One region of the Streptomyces sp. NBC_00846 genome, then DNA from elsewhere that is predicted to be linked to it. Evidence: riboswitches for the same ligand, from Rfam matches in the RefSeq annotation. Region 1 holds a riboswitch; the other holds the start of a gene.

What was found. A riboswitch is a leader RNA that binds a small molecule or an ion and turns the genes downstream of it on or off. The one in region 1 is predicted to bind S-adenosylmethionine.
Region 2: linked by a shared signal. The riboswitch ahead of thrC (threonine synthase) and the one ahead of OG936_RS08220 (aminotransferase class V-fold PLP-dependent enzyme) in region 1 are both predicted to bind S-adenosylmethionine.

What each region holds. Positions count from the first base shown of each region.
Region 1 is NZ_CP108846.1:1,773,506-1,785,223, forward strand. It holds gene OG936_RS08200 (NYN domain-containing protein) at 1-919, opposite strand, end outside; gene OG936_RS08205 (hypothetical protein) at 957-1,199, opposite strand; gene OG936_RS08210 (rhomboid family intramembrane serine protease) at 1,361-2,113, shown strand; gene OG936_RS08215 (Lrp/AsnC family transcriptional regulator) at 2,110-2,391, shown strand; gene OG936_RS08220 (aminotransferase class V-fold PLP-dependent enzyme) at 2,462-3,838, opposite strand; SAM riboswitch class IV at 4,015-4,132, opposite strand; gene trpD (anthranilate phosphoribosyltransferase) at 4,256-5,320, opposite strand; gene OG936_RS08230 (cytochrome bc complex cytochrome b subunit) at 5,444-7,093, opposite strand; gene OG936_RS08235 (Rieske 2Fe-2S domain-containing protein) at 7,090-8,142, opposite strand; gene OG936_RS08240 (c-type cytochrome) at 8,139-8,948, opposite strand; gene OG936_RS08245 (heme-copper oxidase subunit III) at 9,011-9,631, opposite strand; gene OG936_RS08250 (hypothetical protein) at 9,819-10,220, shown strand; gene OG936_RS08255 (Ig-like domain-containing protein) at 10,278-11,537, opposite strand; gene OG936_RS08260 (cytochrome c oxidase subunit 4) at 11,656-11,718, opposite strand, start outside.
Region 2 is NZ_CP108846.1:4,212,841-4,224,558, reverse strand. It holds gene groL (chaperonin GroEL) at 1-336, opposite strand, end outside; gene OG936_RS19470 (cold-shock protein) at 681-887, opposite strand; gene OG936_RS19465 (MoaD/ThiS family protein) at 1,332-1,610, opposite strand; gene thrC (threonine synthase) at 1,641-2,942, opposite strand; SAM riboswitch class I at 2,960-3,086, opposite strand; gene OG936_RS19455 (glucosyl-3-phosphoglycerate synthase) at 3,240-4,184, shown strand; gene OG936_RS19450 (trehalose-6-phosphate synthase) at 4,247-5,662, shown strand; gene otsB (trehalose-phosphatase) at 5,668-6,546, opposite strand; gene OG936_RS19440 (DUF3263 domain-containing protein) at 6,722-6,988, opposite strand; gene OG936_RS19435 (ROK family protein) at 7,215-8,147, shown strand; gene nagA (N-acetylglucosamine-6-phosphate deacetylase) at 8,147-9,301, shown strand; gene OG936_RS19425 (1-phosphofructokinase family hexose kinase) at 9,472-10,485, shown strand; gene OG936_RS19420 (class II fructose-bisphosphate aldolase) at 10,545-11,396, shown strand; gene OG936_RS19415 (CBM35 domain-containing protein) at 11,466-11,718, opposite strand, start outside.

The sequences.
Region 1 (11,718 bases):
CCTTGGGCGACATCCGGCCGGGCTCGACCGCGTCGACACCGTCCGCGGGGCGGATCGATGAAGGGGGCAAGGCCAGTTCGCGACGGAGCCCACGGGCCGCGTCGAGCACCGTGTCCAGCAGCAGCCGCAACCGCATGTCCTCGACCGAACGGCCTTCCCTGGCGGCCCTGCGGCCCGCCTCGAGGGCCGTCTCGGCCTCACCGAGCCGCGCCTTGAGCCGACGGGTCTCGCTCTCGGCCGCAGAGACCTGGGCCGCCGCCTCGGCCCGCGCGGCATCGGCCTCGACCCGGCTGCGGCGCAGCGCGGCCTCGCCGCGCTTGACCTCGTTGACGGCGCTGCGCAGTTTGCGCTGAAGGGAATCGGCCTCCTTGCGGACCGCGTCCAGCTCGCCGCGGAGCCGTTCGGTCTCGCTCTTCGTCTGGGCGCGGGCGTGCGCGAGTTCCTCGCGCAGCCGGTCCAGTTCGCGGCGGCTCTGCTCGTCGGCACGCTCCGCGTCGGCCCGGTGGGCCTCCTCGCCCGCGGCGGCGACCAGCTTCACCCAGCCGGCCGGGCGCAGCACGTAGGCCGCGGCGGCCACATCGACGGGGTCGGCGGCGGCAGGCGGCGAACCCGCCTCCAGCGCGGCGGTCAGCTCCGGCTGCCCCTCCTTGAGCCGTTCACCGATCCGCTGACGGAACAGCGCGTCGCTCTCCAGGGCGGCCGCCATCGCGTTCCCGGCGAACTTGGCGCGCCGGGTCGGGGTGAAGCGGGCGTACTGCCTCAGCTGGGCCGGGAGTTCGGTGATCGTCAGCCCACCGAACGCGTCCGAGACCAGCGCGACGACCCGTCGCCGTACAGCTTCGGGCAGCGGGCGGTCGAGCGCCTCGACGGTGCCGCCGGCCGCCTCGGCCGGCTCTGCGCCGCTAGCGGGCTGCTCCACCATCCGTCACCCCAAATTGTCTGTACGCACGCCTCCGTCAGGAGTCGGCACCCGGCCTGGCCACCAATTCGATCTGATCCACCGCGTTGCACCAGCGGCAGCGAACCGACTCGATGGTCTCACTGACCACCTCGCGCTCCTCGACGGTGGACTCCCCGGCCAGGTCGAGATGGACGTACTCGACGACCTTGGACGAGCGCGTCACGTCGAAGCGCGTGAGATTTCCGCAGAGCGTGCAACGCCAGCGGGTCCCGTCGGTCGGCTGGGGAACCGTCGTCATCGTGCGTCCTCTTTCGTCGAGCCTCGTGCCGTCTGCTTCAAGGATCTCGCGGTGCGCCGTCGAACTGCGGATGTCCTGCCGTAACCCTACGGCCTCGGTGCGTCCCCCGGACACGGCGAGGCGGTCTGTCCCGTTCCCTCCGCTTGCGTCATGCTCTGTTCATGATCGATCGGCGTGCCGCGGCCGGCAGACTGACCAGTGGACTCCTGCGGACTGTCACCTCGGGCGGACTGTCCGTGACCCACGCCCTGATCGCCCTGTGCTGCCTGGTCTTCCTGATCAGTCCGCTCTCCGGCTTCAATTCGTCCTACGGCAACGCCGACGCCCTGCTCGCTGCCCAGGCGGGGTACTTCGAACACTGGGGCGTGATCCCGAGCGAGCTGTGGGACGGGTCCGGACGCGCCCTGCTCACCCCGCTCACCGCCCTCTTCGTGCACGGCAGCTGGCTGCACCTGCTCGGCAACATGCTCTTCCTGTACGTGTTCGGGGTGATGACCGAGGAACGCATGGGCCGTACCGAGTTCACCTTCTTCTACGTCGTCTGCGGCTACCTCGCCCTGGTCGCCTACGCCGCCGCGCACGCCACGTCCGACCAGACGCTCGTCGGTGCGTCGGGGGCGATCTCGGCGGTGCTCGGGGCGTTCCTCTACCTGTTCCCCAGGGCCCGGGTCACGAGCCTGTTCCCGTTCCTCTTCTTCCTGCCGCTGCGTTTCCCCGCCTGGATCGTGCTGATCTTCTGGTTCGCCCTGCAGTGGCTGGCGGTCCAGCGCGCGGGCAGCGGGGGGCCGGGGGTGGCGTATCTGGCCCATGTGGTCGGCTTCGCCCTCGGCTTTCTCTACGCCTGGGGGCGTTACCGGCGTACGGATAGAGTGAAGTCACCAGCCAGGGCCACCGAGGGAGAAAGTCAGCCGTGATCACCGCGATCGTGCTCATCAAAACCAGCGTGGACCGGATTCCCGAGATCGCCGAAGCCATCGCCGCGCTGGACAGCGTCAGCGAGGTCTTCTCGGTCACCGGTACCTACGACCTGATCGCCATGGTCCGGGTGGCCAAGCACGACGACCTGGCGGACGTCATCCCGGGCCGGATCAGCAAGATCCCCGGTGTCGAGGCCACCGATACGCATGTGGCGTTCCGTACGTACTCGCAGCATGACCTGGAGGCCGCCTTCGCCATCGGCCTCGACGCGTAGGTACGCCCCACATCACGGCGTAACACTTCGGCGGGGGACGGGCTCGGACGCCCGTCCCCCGCCGCGCCCGTCAGAGCTGCGCCGTGCCCCGGTCCGGTACGCAGCGGCCGTCCTCGGTGCGGTACTTCCACTGGGCGCCCTCGCTCACCAGCTCCTTGACCGCGCGGACGAAGCGCTCGATGTGCTCGTCCGGCGTACCGGCCCCGAAGCTCACGCGGATCGCGTTCAGTGACCGCTCGCCAGGCTCGGCCTCCGGTGCGCCGCACTCGCCGACCTCCTGAGGGTCGCCGCCCAGCAGGGTGCGGACCAGCGGGTGTGCGCAGAACAGTCCGTCGCGGACCCCGATGCCGTACTCGGCGGAGAGCGCGGCGGCGAAGTGGGAGCTGTTCCAGCCCTCCACCACGAAGGAGATGACGCCGACCCTCGGGGCGTCGTCGCCGAACAGCGAGAGCACCTTGACCTCGGGGACCTCGGCGAGACCGGTCCGGACCGCGGTGACGAGGTGCTGCTCCCGGGCGACCAGGTTGTCGAAGCCGGCCTCGGTGAGCGCCTTGCAGGCGGAGGCGATGGAGTACACGCCGATGACGTTGGGGGAACCGGCCTCGTGCCGGGCCGCGGTGGTGTGCCACTCGACGTCCACACCGCCGTCGCCGCGCCGGGCGACCCTGCGCGAGGCGCCGCCGCCGGCCAGGTACGGCTCGGCGTCCCGCAGCCAGTCGGCCCGCCCCGCGAGCACGCCGGAGCCGAACGGCGCGTACAGCTTGTGCCCGGAGAAGGCGATCCAGTCGACGTCCAGGTCCGTGATGTCGACGGGGTGGTGCGGGGCGAGCTGCGCGGCATCCAACACGATCCGGGCACCGTGCGCGTGCGCGGCGGCCGCCAGCTCCTTGACCGGCCACAGCTCACCGGTGACGTTGGAGGCCCCGGTGACACAGACCAGCGCGGGGCCGTAGGGGTCGCGGTCGGCGAGCGCCCGCTCCAGCGTCTCGACGGCCTGGGCCGGGGTGCGCGGGGCGTTCAGGTAGGTCACCCGGGCGTCGCGCCAGGGCAGCAGCGAGGCGTGGTGCTCGGTCTCGTACACGAAGACCTGACAGTCGGCGGGGACGACGGCGGCCAGCAGGTTCAGGGAGTCGGTGGTCGACCGGGTGAAGATCACCTGGTCCTCGGCGCGGCATCCGAGGAACTCCGCGACCGTCGCGCGGCTGTTCTCGAAGAGGTCCGTGGAGAGCTGCGAAAGGTACCCGGCACCGCGGTGGACGCTGCCGTAGTACGGGGCGTACGCGGCGACGTCGTCCCAGACCCGCTGCAGCGCCGGAGCGCTGGCGGCGTAGTCGAGAGCGGCGTACGTGACCTCGCCACCCGTGACAAGCGGAACCGATACACCCTTGCCCAGAACCGGCAGAGGGGTACAAAGCGACTGGTCGGCGGCAGCGGTGAAGACAGACATGGCGAACTCCCGTAACAGGCAGGCGAATCGCGTACGCCGGCGGATACGCGGCAGCGCAGCGGAAAGAGAAAAAAGGGGGTGCGGAGGAGGGCCGAGAAGCCCTATCGCATTCGCTTGCTCACAAGAGACTCCCTAGGGACCAGGACCCCGGGGGTTGGCATTCACAGATGCCGAGGGGCCCGCGCTTGCCGCAGACCTCGCTGCCTACGGCCTGGTCTTCACCCGGGGCACCCCGCCACGGACGGAGGGTTGCCGGACAGCGGGCCGGGGCCGTAGTCGCTGTCACTCATGACCTGCGCAGCATCTTGCCATACGTCCGTCGACGCGCAAGGCGCGGACCAGGATCCGGACCGCGCCTTGCGTCACCTTCCGTCCGTTCAGGGGCTGTCGGGCGACCGGAGGTCGTCCGACAGCCCCTCAGGCGTTGCTGACCGCCACCCAGCGCTCCAGTGCCTGCCGGGCCGCTCCCGAGTCGATGGCCTCGGCGGCCTTCTCGATCCCGGCGGCGATCTGCTCGTTGAGCGTGCCGTCCGTCGGGTCCAGGGCCGCCAGCGCCGCCGCGGAGTTGAGCAGCACGGCATCCCGCGCCGGCCCGTGCTCGCCCGCCAGCACCCGGCGGGCCACGTCCGCGTTGTACGAGGGGTCGCCACCGCGCAGCGCCTGTGGCGGCACCAGTTCCAGACCGACGTCGCGCGGGTCGAACGCCTCCTCGCGCACCGATCCGTCCCGGACCACCCAGACGCGTGACGTCGCGGTCGTCGTCAGCTCGTCCAGGCCGTCGTCACCGCGGAAGACCAGCGCCGAATTGCCGCGCTCGGCGAGGACACCGGCGACGATGGGCGCCATCCGCAGGTCGGCGACGCCGATGGCCTGCGAGCGCACCTTCGCCGGGTTGGTGAGCGGCCCCAGGATGTTGAACGTCGTCGGGGCACCGAGTTCCTTGCGGGCCCTGGCCACGTACCGCAGAGCGGGGTGGAACTTCACCGCGAAGCAGAGGGTGATGCCCGCTTCCTCGGCAACCTCGACGACCCGCTGCGCGTTGAGCTCCAGGTTGACGCCGAGCTTCTCCAGCACGTCGGAGGAACCGCTCGCCGACGAGGAGGCGCGGTTGCCGTGCTTGACGACCTTGGCGCCGGTGCCCGCGATGACGATCGCCGACATCGTGGAGATGTTGACCGTCTTGGCGAGGTCGCCGCCGGTGCCGACGATGTCGACCGTACGACCGGGTACGTGGATGGTGTGGGCGTGCTCGTACATCGCGCGCACCAGGCCGGACACCTCGCCGACCGTCTCGCCCTTGGCGCGCAGGGCCACCGCGAAACCGGCGATCTGCACGTCGCTCGCCTCACCGCTCATGATGCGGTCCATCGCCCACGCGGTGTCGTCCGCGGTCAGGTCCTCGCCACGCAGCAGCGGGTTCAGCAGGCCGGGCCAGGAACGGTCCGCCACGCTGTCGCCGCCGACCGGGGTCACAACGTTCATGGTCCGCTCCTGGGGTCCACAGCCGATAAAAGGGATACCCCCACCCTATCGAGGGCCGGGGACAGCGAAGAGCCCCGTCCATCGGATGGACGGGGCTCCTGCTGTGGCGATCAGTTCAGGCGATCAGTGGTGACCGTGGCCGCTGGTGATCTCCTTGTACTCCTCGACGGTGGGCTTGGCGATCTGGTTGTCCTCGCCGAAGTAACCCTTGCTGAGCTTGGCACGCAGCTTCTGCAGGACGGACACCTTGCGCTCGACACCGTTCTCGTCGACCGTCGGGCCGATCTCGACCGGCTTGTACTGCTCGTGCGCGGTGAGCGTGTGCAGCTGCTCGGGGCCGAGCGGCTCGTGGATCTCGACGAACTCACCGTGCGGCAGGCGCTTGATCATGCCGGACTCGCGCCCGTGCAGCACCTTCTCCTTGTCACGGCGCTGGAGGCCGAGGCAGATCCGCCGGGTGGCGATGAACGCGAGGACCGGTCCCACGAAGATGAAGATCCGGATGAACCAGGAGATGGCGTTCAGCGACAGGTGGAAGTGCGTGGCCCACAGGTCGTTGCCACCGCCGATGAAGACGATGACGTACACGGTGATCCAGGCGACGCCGAAGGCCGTCCGGGTCGGGGCGTTGCGCGGGCGGTCCAGGATGTGGTGCTCGCGCTTGTCCCCGGTGATCCAGGACTCGATGAACGGGTAGACCGCGATGATCGCGAGTACCAGCCCGAAGACCATCAGCGGGATGAACACACCCAGGGCGAGCGTGTGACCCCAGAAGTTGATCTCCCAGCCGGGCATCACTCGGATCAGACCCTCGGCGAAGCCCATGTACCAGTCGGGCTGGGCGCCGGTGGACACCTGGTCCGGGCGGTACGGGCCGATGGCCCAGATCGGGTTGATCGAGGCAATGGCCGCGATGACGGTGATGATGCCGAAGACCAGGAAGAAGAACCCACCGGCCTTCGCCATGTACACCGGCAGCAGCGGCATGCCGACCACGTTCTTGTTGGTGCGGCCGGGACCCGCGAACTGCGTGTGCTTGTGGTAGAAGACCAGGATCAGGTGCGCCACCAGCAGGCCGAGCATGATGCCCGGCAGCAGCAGGATGTGGATCGAGTAGAACCGGGCGACGAAGTCGTGGCCGGGGAACTCGCCGCCGAACAGGAACATCGAGATGTACGTGCCGACGACCGGCATCGACAGGATCGCGCCCTGGGTGAAGCGGACACCCGTACCGGACAACAGGTCGTCCGGGAGCGAGTAGCCGGTGAAGCCGGTGAACATACCCAGCACGAACAGCAGGAAGCCGAACAGCCAGTTGATCTCACGCGGCTTGCGGAACGCACCCGTGAAGAAGACGCGCATCATGTGCACGAACATGCCGGCCAGGAAGATCAGCGCGGCCCAGTGGTGGATCTGGCGAACCAGCAGACCACCACGGACGTCGAAGCTGATGTCCAGTGTCGAGGCGTAGGCCTCGGACATCTTGATGCCCTGCATCGGCTCGTACGAGCCGTGGTACACGACCTCGTTCATGCTCGGGTGGAAGAACAGCGTCAGATACACACCCGTGAGGATGATGATGATGAAGCTGTAGAGGGCGATCTCACCGAGCATGAAGGACCAGTGGTCCGGGAAGATCTTGCGCATGTTGGCCTTGGCCAGGGAGTAGATCCCGAGCCGGCCGTCCGCCCAGTCGGCCACCCGCTCGCCGGCGGGCGCCTTGCGATTGCCCGGTGCGGCAGCACCGGGTGTGTTAGTGGTCGCAGTACTCATCCGCGCTCCCAGAATGCAGGACCGACGGGCTCATCGAAGTCACCGAGCGCCTCGAGGTTGCCCTCGCTGTTCACACCGATCCGCAGCTGCGGAAGGGCGTGACCGGCCGGACCGAAGATGACGCGGGCGCCGTCGGACAGGTCGAAGGTGGACTGGTGGCACGGGCAGAGCACGTGGTGCGTCTGCTGCTCGTACAGGCTGATCGGGCAGCCGACGTGAGTGCAGATCTTGGAGAAGGCCACGATGCCCTCGTGGGCCCACTCGCGCTCGCGCTTGTCCTTGATGTCCTTCGGCTCGATGCGAATGATCATCAGCGCGGCCTTGGCGATCTGGTTCTGGAAGTCCTCCGCGTCCTCCGTCAGCCCCTCGGGCATGGCGAAGGTCAGCGAACCCTGGGCGACGTCCTCGGGACGCAGCGGCAGCATCGTGTTCATGTTGATGAGCTGCTTGCCCTTGGCCCACAGGGTGCTGCGGAGCTTCTTCTCCGGCAGCGGACCGAGGTCGCGCAGCAGCACCACACCGGAGAGCGGCACCAGGGCCAGCGCGCCGAACATGGTGTTACGGATCAGCTTGCGCCGACCGAGCGCCGACTCCTGGGCACCTGCCGCGAAGTCGGCGAGAACCTTCGCCTTGACCTCGGGCTCGGCCTCGATGGCGTGCCGGTCGTCGGCGACCTCCACGTCGGACATCAGGGTGCGCGCCCAGTGGACGGCACCTGCGCCGATCGCGAAGAGGGCCACGCCCAGGGTCAGACCCAGGGAGAAGTTGAGCGCGCTCACATGGCCGAAGGGCCAGATGTACACGATCTTGTCGACCGGGAAGATGACGTAGGAGGCGATGAAGCCGACCGTCGCCAGCATGGACACCGTGAACATGAGCGCGACGGTGCGCTCGGAGCGCTTCGCGGCACGTTCGTCGATGTCCTGGATGCGCGGCTTGTGGGCCGGCAGCCCCGGGTCGGCGAACGGGTCGTCCGCGACCTTTACCGCGCCGTACGCGTGGTCCTGCTCAGCGGGCAGGTTCTCGTCTGGAATCTCTTGGCTACTCATGACTTCTTGGCCTTAGCGGTGTGGGCCGCGACCCAAATGGCAAGTGCGATCAGGGCGCCGAGCCCGAAGATCCAGGCGAACAGGCCCTCGCTGACCGGTCCCAGACCGCCCAGCGAAAGGCCGCCCGGGTTCTCGGTCTGGCCGCTGTTCACGGTCTGGACGTACGCGATGATGTCCCGCTTCTGCTGCTCGGGCATCGTCGTGTCCGGGAAGGACGGCATGCTCTGCGGGCCGGTCTGCATGGCCTCGTACATGTGCTTCGGGTCCACGCCTTCGAGGCTGGGCGCGTACTTGCCGTTCGTCAGCGCACCACCCTGACCGGTGAAGTTGTGGCATTGCGCGCAGTTGTTACGGAACAGTTCGCCGCCCTTGGCGATGTCCGCGCCGGCAGGGTTGACCTGGCTCTTGGTCGGAACGATCGGACCGGCGCCGAGCGACGCGACGTACGCCGCGAGCTGGTCGATCTCGGCCTGGCTGTAGATGACCTTCTTCTTCGGTACCTGGGCACCCGGCTGCTGCGCCGGCATGCGGCCCGTGCCGACCTGGAAGTCCACGGCGGCAGAGCCCACGCCCACCAGGCTCGGCCCGTCGGTGGTGCCCCGACCGCCGATTCCGTGGCAGCTGGCGCAACCGACGGAGTACAGCTTCTTGCCCTCGTCGATGGCGAGGGACTGGGCGGTTTCGTCGGCCTGCGCCTTACTCGCGGGCGCAAACGCGGCGTACAGCCCCCCAGTAGCCGCAAGCGCGAGGAGTAGTACGACGACCGCCGCCAACGGATGGCGTCGTCGTGCGGAGAGCTTTTTCACGGATTACCCCGGTGTCAGGATCTTCTGCGTCGATGCTGGATGTGGTTCGGGTTCGAGCCCGGTTACTTGATCATGTAGATCGTGGCGAAGAGGCCGATCCACACGACATCGACGAAGTGCCAGTAATAGGACACGACGATGGCAGCGGTGGCCTGTTCGTGGGTGAACCTCTTGGCTGCGTATGTCCTGCCCAGAACGAGCAGGAAGGCGATGAGACCGCCTGTCACGTGCAGCCCGTGGAAGCCGGTCGTCAGGTAGAACACCGAGCCGTACGGGTCGGAGGACAGGGAGAGCCCCTTCACCTTCACCAGCTCGGTGTACTCGAAGATCTGGCCTCCGATGAAGATCGCACCCATCACGAAAGTGATCACGAACCAAGTACGGAGCTTCTTCACATCGCCCCGCTCCGCGGCGAAGACGCCGAGCTGGCAGGTGAGTGAGGAGAGCACCAGGATCGTGGTGTTCGTCGCAGAGAACGGGAAGTTCAGGGCCGAAGCCATTTCCTTCCAGTGCTCTGGTCCCATCACCGATCGCAGGGTGAAGTACATCGCAAAGAGGGCCGCGAAGAACATCAGCTCGGAACTCAACCAGATGATGGTTCCGACGCTGGTGAGGTTCGGTCGATTGACCGACGGGTGCGCGTGCCCGGTTTCTACTGTCGTTGCTGTCGCCACGCTCGACATTATGTCGGTCCCTTATCCCGCCCTCACCCCGGGGGGTGCTGTTCGGTGTGTCAACAGGGTGTGCCCTCCCCGAACGGCCCATGAATCCGCTGTCCCGGGCGGTGCTGACAGCCCATCCGGCGGAGTACGATCCGCGCATCGGTTCATGCCCGGCAAGCCCCGAAGACACAGACGTCACGGAGGAACAATGCAGCCGACCGCCACGGTCCTGGTCTACAGCGACGACGCCAACACCCGTGAGCAGGTGAGGCTGGCAGCCGGGCGCAGGCCCGCGGCCGATGTGCCACCGGTGGAGTTCCTGGAGTGCGCCACACTGCCCGCCGTCCTGGAAGCGCTGGACAACGGCGGCATCGATGTCTGCGTCCTGGACGGCGAGACGGCCCCGGCGGGCGGCATGGGCGTCTGCCGTCAGATCAAGGACGAGATCTTCCACTGCCCGCCGGTACTGCTGCTCATGGGACGCCCCCAGGACGCCTGGCTGGCCACCTGGAGCCGCGCGGACGCCGCGGTGACCCTTCCGGTCGAACCGGTCGAGTTCGCCGACGCCCTGGCCGCCCTGCTGCGCAGCAGGGACTGCGTGGACGCCTGACGCGCGCCGCGGCCCTGTCCGCGGTTGCGCCGAGGGGCAGCGCACTCCCCGGGCCTGTCAGACTTCGGGGCGCAGTCGCGCCGCCTGGATCGTCTCCGTGCGGTCCGGCGCGTCCTTCTGCAGGGCGCTGCCCTTCTGCCATTTCGCCCAGGACAGGTTCCAGTCGCCGAAGCCGTTGTCGAACGGCGTCATCGTCTCGCCCTGGCTGCCGACGACCTGGACGATGTCGCCCGTGTGCACGGTGTTGAAGAACCACTCGGCCAGGCTGGTGCTCATGCCCGTGCAGCCGTGGCTGACGTTCGCGTACCCCTGCGATCCGGTGGACCAGGGGGCCGCGTGCACGTACTCGCCGCTCCAGGTGACCCGGGTCGCGTAGTAGACCATCAGGTCGTACCCGTCGGACGAGTCCTGCGAGATGCCGATCGTCTCACCGCGCATGCGTACGGAGTACTCCTTGCTCAGCACGACCTTGACGCCGTTTCTGGTGGCGAAGCCGGGCTTGCCGGTGGTCACCGGAATGGTGTTGATCACTTTCCCGTTGCGCTTGACCGTCATCGTGTGCGCCGCGGCGTTGGTGATGGCCTCGATGCGGTCGCCCGTGGTGAGCTTCAGCGCCTTCGCGGGTGCTCCGTACAGGTTGTCGCTGACCTTGATGCCTTCCAGGCCGCTGGTGACCTGGATGGTGGCTCCGGCGGGCCAGTAGTCCTTGGGGCGGTAGTGCAGCGTCTTGTCGTCGACCCAGTACCAGGAACCGGTCACGGCGGGCTTGGAGCGGACGGCCAGGGCGCGCTCCACGGTGGCCCTGGACGCCTTGTCCTTGACCGGAGCGCTGAGTTGCGCCGTGATGGGTTGTCCTACGCCGTAGGTGCCCGCCTGAGGGCCGAACTCGACCTTCAGGAGCTTCCTGGCCCGGACGGAGGCGGTCTCGAACGAGAGCGTACGGCCGCCCGGGGCGCCGTCGCCGTCCTCCATGCTGACCTGGACGGTGTAGCGGGTGCCGGCGGCGAGCGGGGACGTGGAGTGCCAGCGCCTCCCGTCGGCGTCCAGTTCGCCCGCCAGGTGGCGTCCGGTCGTGTCCGTGGCCGTCACGTCCGTGATCCGGCCGTCGTCGTCCTCGACGTTGAGTTCGAGCGGCTTGTCGGGGTCTGCCTTCTCGTCCCCCGCGGGAACGTTGGCGGAGATCTCGTCCGTCGCGTCGTACGGTTTCGCCGCGAGCGGGTGGCCGTCGGACCCCCCACAGGCGGTCACACCTGCGACCAGGGTCATGACCAGCAGGGTGCTGCTGACTACGGGGCGGAAGCGCGGTGTGTGGCTCATGAACACACGCTAAGGAAGTTCATCCTTATAAGCGCGCGATGTGACTGCAAACGGGGGGCCCGTACTTCTTTTGGTGGAGAAGTACGGGCCCCCCGTCAGGTGGAGCGGTGACGCGAGGTCACTGGGTGCGGTTCTCACCGCGGTAGTACTCGAAGACCCAGCCGAACAGGCCGATCAGGAG
Region 2 (11,718 bases), 2.4 Mb from region 1:
CGGGTTGGCACCCGCGGCGACGTTGCGCAGGCCCTCGCGGACGAGAGCCTGGGCGAGAACGGTGGCGGTGGTCGTACCGTCGCCGGCGACGTCGTCCGTCTTCTTGGCGACCTCCTTGACCAGCTCCGCACCGATCTTCTCGTACGGGTCCTCCAGCTCGATCTCCTTGGCGATGGACACACCATCGTTGGTGATCGTGGGGGCGCCCCACTTCTTCTCAAGGACGACGTTGCGACCCTTGGGGCCAAGGGTGACCTTGACGGCGTCGGCGAGCTGGTTCATGCCGCGCTCGAGACCGCGCCGGGCCTCCTCGTCGAACGCGATGATCTTGGCCATGTGAAGTGGTCCTCCCGGACAGGGGTGGATTGCTCCGGACCGAGTGGCGCCCGCGACGGACGGCCTGCCTGACCGGTGGTTCCTTGCCCCACCGGACCTGCGGGCCTCACCGGCCCGGTCCAAGTTCTGTCACTCTCACCTGGAGAGTGCTAACGCCAATGATTAGCACTCGACCCTCGAGAGTGCAAGCGTCCGCCTCGGGATGTGGACAATGACGACCATGCTCGGACGGCCCCGTACGCACGGACGCGCGGCGCACGGACACGCGAACGCGCGGAGGGTCCGTACCCCTGGGGTACGGACCCTCCGTGCGTGAGTAGTGTCGTTGGCCGACCGCGTCGAGCTCAGCCGACGGCGAGCTTGACCATGTCCGCCTGCGGCCCCTTCTGGCCCTGCGAGATCTCGAATTCAACTCGCTGACCCTCTTCGAGGGTGCGGTACCCGTCCATCTGGATCGCGCTGTAGTGGACGAAAACATCCGCACCACCGTCGACCGCGATGAAGCCGTACCCCTTCTCCGCGTTGAACCACTTGACGGTGCCCTGAGCCATGCCTAACTCCCCTATTACTGGCCCTTGCACAGGACCGCACTTCGCGGACCCGGGTCAGAACTCACCCTCCGACAGGAGAGGGTGCGTGCGCCGGAACGCGTCGACCGCGGCCGAATGTATCTGCCCAACTGCCCTCTGCAACAGGTCAATCGGACGAGAAATCTGGGCAGCACCGAACGCCCGAATATGAGGAATTCATGAGATTCCAGGGCAAGTCGGGCCGGGCAAAGGTGACTTATGGCACAAGGAGATCGAGCACTTTGGCTACTTCTTGTCGCGACCCGGCGCATTCTCATATGCGGGCGGCACGGGCAACTGGGGGGACTTCCCACACTGTACCGCGCTCAACCATGCAGAATTGCCCCCTCCACTTCTCTCGCAGAGAGGGCAATTCCGGTGACACGGTGAAGACGGTGAAAGCCGGCCCGGGAGCCGGACGGGGGGTCAGCAGCCGCCCGCGACCGCCGGGATGATCGAGATTCCGGCGCCGTCCGGCGTGGCCGCCTCCAGGCCGCCCTCGAAGCGCACGTCGTCGTCGTTGACGTACACGTTCACGAAGCGGCGCAGCTTGCCCTGGTCGTCCAGGACGCGGGCGGCGATGCCCGGGTGGTTCTGCTCCAGGGACTGGATGACCTGGGAGAGGGTCGAGCCCTCGGCCGGGACCTCGGCCTGGCCGCCCGTGTAGGTGCGGAGGATGGTGGGGATACGGACCTTGACGCTCATGGTGGGTGCCCTTCCTGGAGTCTCGGGTGGTCAGCTGGTGGCGAGTCCGGCGGCGCGGAACGCGTCCAGGCTCGGGCGGATCGTGGCGGTCGCCTGCGAGGTGGCGGCCACCGCGTCCAGGGTCTTGAGGCCGTCACCCGTGTTGAGGACGACGGTGGTCAGCGCCGGGTCGATCAGACCGGCTTCGATCAGCTTCTTCGTGACGCCGACCGTCACGCCGCCCGCCGTCTCCGCGAAGATGCCCTCGGTGCGGGCGAGGAGCTTGATCGCGTCGACGACCTGCTCGTCGTCGACGTCCTCGACCGCGCCGCCGGTGCGGCGGGCGATGTCCAGGACGTACGGGCCGTCGGCCGGGTTGCCGATCGCCAGGGACTTGGCGATGGTGTTCGGCTTCTGGGGCCGTACGACGTCGTGACCGGCCTTGAAGGCGGTGGAGACCGGGGAGCAGCCCTCGGCCTGGGCGCCGAAGATCTTGTACGGCTTGTCCTCGACCAGGCCCAGCTTGATCAGCTCCTGGAGACCCTTGTCGATCTTCGTGAGCTGCGAGCCGGACGCGATCGGGATGACGATCTGGTCGGGCAGCCGCCAGCCGAGCTGCTCGCAGATCTCGTACGCCAGGGTCTTGGAGCCTTCGCCGTAGTAGGGGCGCAGGTTGACGTTGACGAAGCCCCAGCCCTCGCCGAGCGGGTCGCCGATGAGCTCCGAGCAGAAGCGGTTGACGTCGTCGTAGTTGCCCTCGATGCCGACCAGCTCACCTCCGTACACCGCGGCCATGACGACCTTGCCCTGCTCCAGGTCGTGCGGGATGAACACGCAGGAGCGGAAGCCGGCGCGGGCGGCGGCGGCGCCCACGGCGCCGGCGAGGTTGCCGGTGGAGGAGCAGGAGAGGGTGGTGAAACCGAAGGCGCGGGCGGCCTCGACGGCGATGGCGACGACACGGTCCTTGAAGGAGTGCGTCGGGTTGCCGGAGTCGTCCTTGACGTACAGACCGCCGGTGACGCCCAGCTCACGGGCGAGGTTGTCGGCCTTGACCAGCTTGGTGAAGCCGGGGTTGATGTTGGGCTTGTCCGCGACATTCGCGGGGACCGGCAGCAGCGGCGCGTAACGCCAGATGTTGTCGGGTCCGGCCTCGATGCGCTTCTTCAGCTCGTCGGGGGAGCCGCTCGGCAGGTCGTACGCCACTTCGAGCGGCCCGAAACAGGACGCGCAGGCGAAAATGGGACCGAGTTCGAAACGCTCACCGCACTCGCGACAGGAAAGCGCCGCGGCGGGACCCAGGTCGACAACCTCGGCGGAAGAGTCGGTGCTTACTGCAACAGTCTGCGCAGCCATAGAGGCGAGGCCCTTTCTCCTCATCTTCCTCGCGGCGCATCTCGCCACGAGACGGAATTGGCACCTTCCCCACCTGACCTTGCGGTCGGCAGGAGGGTTGCCGGGACTTCAACGGGCCGTTCCCTCAGTCCCTCTGGATGAGCGCTATGGCACTGGATCTCCGATCCAGGCGTTTGTCGGCGGACCGACCCCGACATGCGAGGGCTGTCCGCGTTGTTCAAGACTGTAACCGAAGCACCGGACGGTTGAGAGAGTCGTCCGAACCGCGAGATGGATCACATACAGGGAGTATCGACCGTGCTGGAAGAGGTCGAAAGCTGGCTGGCCAGGCGTTCCTGGTCGGCCGCCGACCGCCCGCTGGACCGGCTCCTCGCTGCCAAGGAGCCGGGGCGCGGAAGCGTGAGCGTCGTGCTGCCCGCGCTGAACGAGGAGGCGACGGTCGGCGCGATCGTCACGACGATCCGGCGCGAGCTGATGGAGAAGGTCCAACTGGTCGACGAACTCGTGGTGATCGATTCCGGTTCCACGGACGCCACCGCGAAGGTGGCCCGGGAGGCCGGCGCGCGGGTGGTGCACCGGAACGACATACTGCCCCGGATACCCGCCGTGCCCGGCAAGGGCGAGGTGCTCTGGCGGTCGCTCCTGGTGACCGGCGGCGACATCGTCTGCTTCGTCGATGCCGACCTGAAGGAATTCTCGGCCGACTTCGTCTCCGGCATCGTCGGCCCGCTGCTGACCGATCCGGACGTCCGGTTCGTCAAGGCGATGTATGACCGCCCGCTCGGGGACACAGCAGGTCAGGGCGGTCGCGTCACCGAACTGGTGGCCCGTCCGCTGCTCAATCTGCACTGGCCGCAGCTGGCCGGCTTCGTCCAGCCGCTGGGCGGCGAATACGCCGTACGCCGCTCCCTCCTCGAACAGTTGCCCTTCCCCGTCGGGTACGGAGTGGAGCTGGGCCTCCTCGTCGACGCGCTGCACACCGTGGGCCTGGACGCGCTCGCCCAGGTCGACGTGGGGGTACGCAAGCACCGCCACCAGGACGGACAGGCGCTCGGCCGAATGGCGGCGGCGATCTACCGGACCGCGCAACTCCGGCTGTCCCGCGGGCACCTGGTGCGGCCCGCGCTCACCCAGTTCGAGCGCGGCGAGGACGGTTTCGTACCTCGCACCCATGCGGTGGACACCGAGGAGCGGCCTCCGATGCGTGAGATCGAGGAGTACGTTTCACGCCGCGCGGCCTGACGTGGCCCGACTTCGCACGTGTGCACGTTTGGACGGTTCGTGATCCGGCTAGATTCCGCAACATGGTCTCCGAGCACGAAGCCCAGTCCACCGCCCATTCCGCAGTCCAGTCCACTGCCCGGGTTCTCGTCGCGTCCAACCGCGGGCCGGTGTCGTACACCCTGGAGGCGGACGGATCACTCGACGCGAAGCGGGGCGGCGGCGGACTCGTCTCCGGGCTGAGCGCCGTCGAGGACAAGCTGTGGGTGTGCGCCGCGCTCGGTGACGGGGACCGGGAGGCGGTCCGCCGCGGAGTCGGTGAGCCCGGCGTACGGATGCTCGACATCGACGCGGACGTCCACGCGGACGCGTACAACGGCATCGCGAATTCGGTGCTCTGGTTCGTCCACCACATGCTGTACCAGACCCCGCTGGAGCCCGTCTTCGACGCGGAGTTCCGGCGGCGGTGGGCTTCGTTCGAGACGTACAACCGGGCCTTCGCCGAGGCGCTCGCCGAGGAGGCGGACCCCGGGGCGGCGGTGCTGGTGCAGGACTACCACCTGGCGCTGGTGCCCGGCATGCTCCGCGGTCTCCGCCCCGACCTGCGGATCGGCCATTTCTCGCACACCCCGTGGGCGCCCGTCGACTACTTCCGCCTGCTCCCCGACGACATCGCCGAGCAGCTGCTGCACGGCATCCTGGGCGCCGACCGGGCGGCCTTCCTGACCCGGCGCTGGGCGGACGCCTTCATCGGCTGCTGCACGGAACTCCTGGGCGGCACCGGGCGGACCAGGATCGGGGTGCACGGGCTCGGCGCGGACGCCGGCTTCCTGCGCCGGCGCGCGCACGAGGCGGACGTGGACGAGCGGATGGCGGCGCTGCGGGAGCAGATCGGCCCCGGCCGGCGGACGATCGTACGAGTGGACCGAACGGAACTGTCCAAGAACATCGTGCGCGGGCTGTTCGCCTACCGCGAGCTGCTCGAAGAGCGGCCCGAATGGCGCGAGCGGGTCGTCCACGTCGCCTTCGCATACCCCTCGCGGCAGGACCTGGCCGTGTACCGCGACTACACGGACGAGGTACGGCAGGTCGCCGACGACATCAACGCCGCGTACGGCACGGCGGGCTGGACGCCGGTCGTGCTCCACGTCAAGGACGACTTCGCCCGCTCGCTCGCCGCGTACCGGCTGGCCGACGTGGCGCTCGTCAACCCGATCCGCGACGGCATGAACCTGGTCGCCAAGGAGGTCCCGGTGGTCTCCGACCACGGGTGCGCGCTGGTGCTGTCGCGGGAGGCGGGGGCGTACGAGGAGCTGGGCAGCGACGCGCTCGTGGTGAACCCGTACGACGTGTCCGCGACGGCCGCGGCGCTGCACGAGGCGCTCACGATGGCGGACGACGAACGGGCGGCGCGCACGGAACGGCTGGCCGCGGCGGCGGTGGCGCTCCCGCCGCAGCAGTGGTTCCTCGATCAGCTGGACGCGCTGCGGCGGGAGTGAGCCGGTCAGATCCGTTCGGCCAGGGCGGCCAGGAAGCCGACGACGGCTCCGGGGCCGTTCAGCAGTAGATCCGCGCGTTCGGCCAGCTCGGGCACTTCGGCGCTGCCGCTGCAGACCAGCAGGCCCGGGATGCCGTCGGGGCCCTCGGTGCGGAGCTTCTCCACGGCCGCGTACGCGGCGAGGTCGCCCAGGTCGTCGCCCGCGTACAGGACGGACTCGGCGTCGGTCTCCCGTACGTACTGTGCGAGCGCCACGCCCTTGTCCATGCCCGGCGGGCGCAACTCCAGGACCAGGCGGCCCGGTTCGACGATCAGCCCGTGCCGGACGGCGAGCTCGCCGAGGGGTTCGCGCAGGGCGTCGAACGCGGCCTGCGGGTCGGCGGCGCGGCGCGTGTGGACGGCGAGCGCCTGGCCCTTCTCCTCGATCCAGGTGCCGTGCCACGCGCCGAACCGGTCGAGCACGCCCGGGAGTTCGGCCCGGACCGCGGCGACGCCGGGGTGCGGGGCGGGGGTACGGACGGTGCCGGACACGGCGTCCCAGCGTTCGGTGCCGTAGTGGCCGAGGACGACGAGGTGGTCCAGTCCCCGCACTCCGGCGAAGCCGCCGTGCCGGACCGCGACGCCGGCCGGGCGGCCGGTGATCACGGCGATGGATGCCACTTTCGGGGCGAGTGCGACGAGCGCGTCGACGGCGCCGGGGTGGGCGCGGGCCTGCTCCGGGTCCGGGACGATGTCGGCGAGGGTCCCGTCGAAGTCGAGCGCGATGACGGCGCGGTCGGGGCGCGCGAGGATCGCGGCGAGGGCTTCTCGGCCGGGTGGGGTGGTGGGGGCGGGGAGCTCGGACGGGATTTCGCTCGGCGTGGGTGCGTGCGGGTTGCTGCCCATGGGGCGAGCCTATAGCGGGGCGCGGGGGTTGGGGGTGCATAGCGGGAGGCCGGGGCGGGACGCCCGCGGCGGGCGTTTTTCGGGGGCGGAGCCACGGTCGGCGCCGGCCAAAGGGGGTGGGGCGCCGGGGGCGGAGCCACGGTCGGCGCCGCGCCGGAATCAGCGTCGGCCCCGGTCAGCGCCGGCCCCGCCTCGCCTCCCGGACCCGGCGCAGGCGGTTCACCGTCACCGGGTCGGCCTCCAGAGCGCGGCGGTCGTCGAGGAGGGCGTTCAGCAACTGGTAGTAGCGCGTGGGCGAGATGCCGAGCTGTTCGCGGATCGCGCGGTCCTTCGCCCCGGGTCCGGCCCACGACTGCCGCTCGACGGCGAGCACGGCACGGTCCCGGTCGGAGAGGCCGCCGGGGCTGTCCGTTGCGTCGGGGCCATTCGGGGGGGTGGTCATATCAGCCAACATATCGCCCGGCCGCAGGGCCGCCACCGGTTCGCCCGTTACTCCGCGTCCTGCGCTGCCCGGCTTCCGCGCCAACCGCCTCGACAGCCCGCTGCCGGTCCGTCGGCAGCAGGTTGGCAGCCCCTTGGCAGTCCGTTGGTCCGGATTTTGTATGGATGCGCAACAAACCTCACTAGTGGACTAGACCTTTTGGGCTCCTCGGGCGAAACTGTTTCCCGTGAAACACGTCATCGCCCTCGATGTGGGCGGCACCGGAATGAAGGCCGCACTGGTCGGGGCCGACGGCACCCTGCTGTACGAGACGCGGCGGGCGACCGGCAGAGAGCGCGGTCCCGACGCCGTCGTGGAGTCGATCCTCGCCTTCGCCGCGGACCTGCGGGCGTACGGCGAGGAGCACTTCGGCGAGAGTGCCGTCGCGGCCGGTGTCGCCGTGCCCGGCATCGTCGACGCCGAGAACGGGATCGCGGTCTATGCCACGAACCTGGGCTGGCGCGACGTACCCATGCGGGTCCTGCTCGGCGAGCGGCTCGGCGGCGTCCCCGTCGCGCTCGGCCACGATGTGCGCACCGGAGGGCTCGCCGAGGGCCGGATCGGCGCGGGCAAGGGCGCCGACCGGTTCCTCTTCGTACCGCTGGGCACCGGGATCGCCGGGGCCATCGGCATCGCGGGCACCATCGAGCCCGGCGCGCACGGGTACGCGGGCGAGATCGGGCACATCGTGGTCCGGCCGGACGGCCCGGACTGCGACTGCGGCCAGCGCGGCTGCCTGGAGACCCTGGCATCGGCCGCCGCCGTGACCCGCGCCTGGGCCACCGCGTCCGGCGATCCGACCGCGGACGCCGCGGACTGCGCGAAGGCCGTCGAGTCGGGCGACCCGGCAGCAGTGCAGGTCTGGCGGAACGCCGTGGACGCGCTCGCCGCCGGCCTGGTCATGGCGCTGACCCTGCTCGACCCCCGCACGCTCATCATCGGTGGCGGACTCGCCGAGGCCGGGGAAACCTTGTTCACACCACTCCGTGCGGCCGTCGAGGAACGCGTCACGTTCCAGAAGCTGCCCCACATCGTCCCGGCGGCCCTCGGGGACACCGCCGGATGCCTGGGCGCGGGGCTGCTCGCCTGGGATCTTCTCTCCACGGAGGTATCCGCCTGATGGCCGGACGCGCAGACAGCACCGTTCTCGCAGGTGCCCGGGTGGTGCTTCCCACCGGGACCGTCGAGGACGGCCGGGTGATCGTCGAAGGCACCCGGATCGCCGGCTCGACGCCGGAGGGCGCCAGGTCCATCGACCTGAGCGGCCACTGGGTGGTCCCCGGCTTCGTCGACATGCACAACCACGGCGGCGGCGGCGCGTCCTTCACCTCCGGCACCGTGGACGAGGTCCTCACCGGCATCCGTACCCACCGCGAGCACGGCACGACCACGCTGGTCGCCTCCACCGTCACCGGCGAGATGGACTTCCTCGCCCAGCGGGCCGGCCTCCTGTCCGAACTGGTCGAGCAGGGCGACCTGGCCGGCATCCACTTCGAGGGGCCGTTCATCTCGCCGTGCCGCAAGGGCGCGCACAGCGAGGGTCTGCTGCGCCACCCGGACCCGGCCGAGGTCCGCAAGCTGATGGACGCGGCGCGCGGCACCGCGAAGATGTTCACGCTCGCCACCGAACTCCCGGGCGGCATCGAGTCGGTGCGGCTGCTCGCCGAGCACGGGGTCATCGCCGCGATCGGGCACACCGACGCCACGTACGAGCAGACCGTCGAGGCGATCGACGCGGGCGCCACCGTCGCCACGCACCTCTACAACGCGATGCCGCCGCTCGCCCACCGCGCACCCGGCCCGATCGCGGCGCTGCTGGAGGACGAGCGGATCACCGTCGAGCTGATCAACGACGGTACGCATCTGCACCCCGCCGCTCTGGAGCTGGCCTACCACCACGCGGGCGCCCACCGCGTCGCGCTGATCACCGACGCCATGGACGCGGCGGGCTTCGGTGACGGCCGCTACCAGCTCGGCCCGCTCGCCGTCGAGGTCAAGGACGGCGTCGCACGGCTGGTGGAGGGCAACTCGATCGCGGGCTCCACGCTCACCCTGGACACCGCGTTCCACCGGGCCGTGACGATCGACAGGATTCCGGTCGGGGACGTCGTGCAGTCCATCTCCGCCAACCCGGCCCGGCTGCTCGGTGTCTACGACAGGGTCGGCTCGCTGGAGCAGGGCAAGGACGCGGACCTGGTGGTCCTGGACGCGGACTTCACGCTCAAGGGCGTCATGCGCAAGGGCAAATGGATCATTCAGCCCCACATTGGTTGATTTGGCTCGTTACTGACAGTGAGTCGAATGCGTAACGAAGAGACGGCGGTTGGTCCGGAGGTCTGGGCCGACCGCCACCTCTTTGGCATGATCGCCTGGGAAACAGCCAGAGAAAGCGCATTCCATCCACGGATTCGCGCTTCGGAGCAGGGATCGAGGGAGCGGCCGCGGTGATCCTCACGGTCACACTGAATACGGCACTCGACCTGACGTACGGCGTCCCGGAGCTCGTTCCGCACGCCAGCCACCGCGTCGGTGACATGGCCGAACGCCCCGGCGGCAAGGGCCTCAACGTGGCCCGGGTGCTCTCCGCCCTCGGGCAGGCGACCGTGGTCACCGGCTTCGCCGGAGGCTCCACCGGAGCCGTACTGCGCGAACTGCTGGCGCAACTTGCGCCGCGGGACACGACGGGAACGGACACCAGGGCCGCCGCCGTCACACCCGCCACCACCACGCCCCTGTCCACACCCGCCCCCGCGCCGATCACCGACGCCCTCGTCACCGTCGCCGGAAACACCCGTCGCACGATCGCCGTAGTCGACCGGGCCACCGGCGACACCACCCAGCTCAACGAACCCGGCCCGCTCGTCACCGCCGACGAATGGGCCGCCCTCCTCGACCGGTACGAGGAGCTCCTCACCGGGGCCGACGCCGTCGCCCTCTGCGGCAGCCTGCCACCCGGCATCCACGTCGGTGCCTACGCCGAACTGATCCGGCCGGCCCGCGCGGCAGGCATCCCCGTACTCCTGGACACCAGCGGCGAACCGCTGCGCCGCGGCATCGCCGCCCGCCCCGACCTGATCAAGCCCAACGCCGAGGAGCTCGCCCAGCTCACCGGCTCCCGCGAACCGCTGCGCGCCACCCACGACGCCCGCCGCCGCGGCGCGCACGGCGTCATCGCGTCGCTGGGCCCGGACGGCATGCTGGCGGTCACCCCCGACGGTGTCTGGCGGGCCTCGCCGCCCGCCAGGGTCCTGGGCAATCCGACCGGGGCAGGCGACTCCGCGGTGGCCGGGCTGCTGTCCGGCCTCGTCGAGGGGCTGAGCTGGCCGGACCGGCTGCGGCGGGCGGTGGCACTGTCGACGGCGACCGTGCTCTCCCCGACGGCCGGTGACTTCGACCGCGCGGCGTACGAGGAGCTCCTGCCGGGCGTCGACGTCGAGGAACACACCGCGGCGGTCTGAACCGCCCCCCGTACCGGACCGCCCGACCGGTCCGTTCAGCAGAAGCAACAGAGGTCAGCATGCCGCTCGTCAGCACCGGTGAACTCGTCCGTGCCGCACAGGCCCAGGGACGCGGGATCGCCGCCTTCAACGTCATCACGCTGGAGCACGCGGAGGCCATCGCGGCCGGCGCCGAGCGCGCCGGAGCACCCGCCATCCTGCAGATCTCCGAGAACGCCGTGAAGTTCCACGGCGGCCGGCTCTCCGCGATCGCCGCCGCGGCCGCCGCCGTCGCCCGCGCCTCCGACGCCCCCCTGGCGCTCCACCTCGACCACGTCGAATCCGTGGAGCTGCTGCACCAGGCGCATACGGAGGGCTTCGGCTCGGTGATGTTCGACGCCTCCAGGCTCGGTTACGAGGAGAACGTGCGGGCCACGGCCGAGGCGGTGGCCTGGGGGCACGAGCGCGGCATCTGGATCGAGGCCGAGCTCGGCAAGGTCGGCGGCAAGGAGGGCGAGGCCCCGCTCGACGCCCACGCCCCCGGCGTCCGCACCGACCCGGCCGAGGCCGCCGCGTACGTCCGCGACACCGGCGTGGACGCGCTGGCCGTCGCCGTCGGCTCCTCGCACGCCATGACCGAGCGCACCGCCGCCCTGGACCACGCCCTGATCGGCCGGCTGCGCGACGCGGTCCCCGTCCCGCTGGTGCTGCACGGCTCCAGCGGCGTCCCGGACGAGGAGATCCGCCAGGCCGTCGCCTCCTCCGGCATGGTGAAGATCAACGTGGGTACGGCGCTGAACACCGCGTTCACCGGCGCGGTACGGGCGTACCTGGCCGAGAACACCACGGGCGTGGACCCGCGCAAGTACATTGCCCCGGGCCGCGGGGCGATGGCCGCGACGGTGGCCGGGTTCTTGAGCCTGATGGGCTGACAGCCCGCACGCAAAGGCGGTCCGGCCCCCACGCCCGAAGGCGTGGGGGCCGGACCGCTTACATACGGGTCAGCGCTGGACGTGCCCGGCCTTCAGCGACAGCTGGTCGAGGTTGGCATCACACTGGTCGCCCTCGTTGCAGGAGATCATCAGGGTGTTCGGACCCTTGGTGAGGTTGACGTAGGCGAACGTGGTCGTCCAGCCCTTCTCCAGGTCACCCTCCGGGGCGTGCGCGAAGTTCGTCATGTTGATCGAGCGGGGAGCCTCGGCGTTGACCGTGAGCGACGTCTTCGCGTCCTTGCCCGGTACGCCGTACGTCACG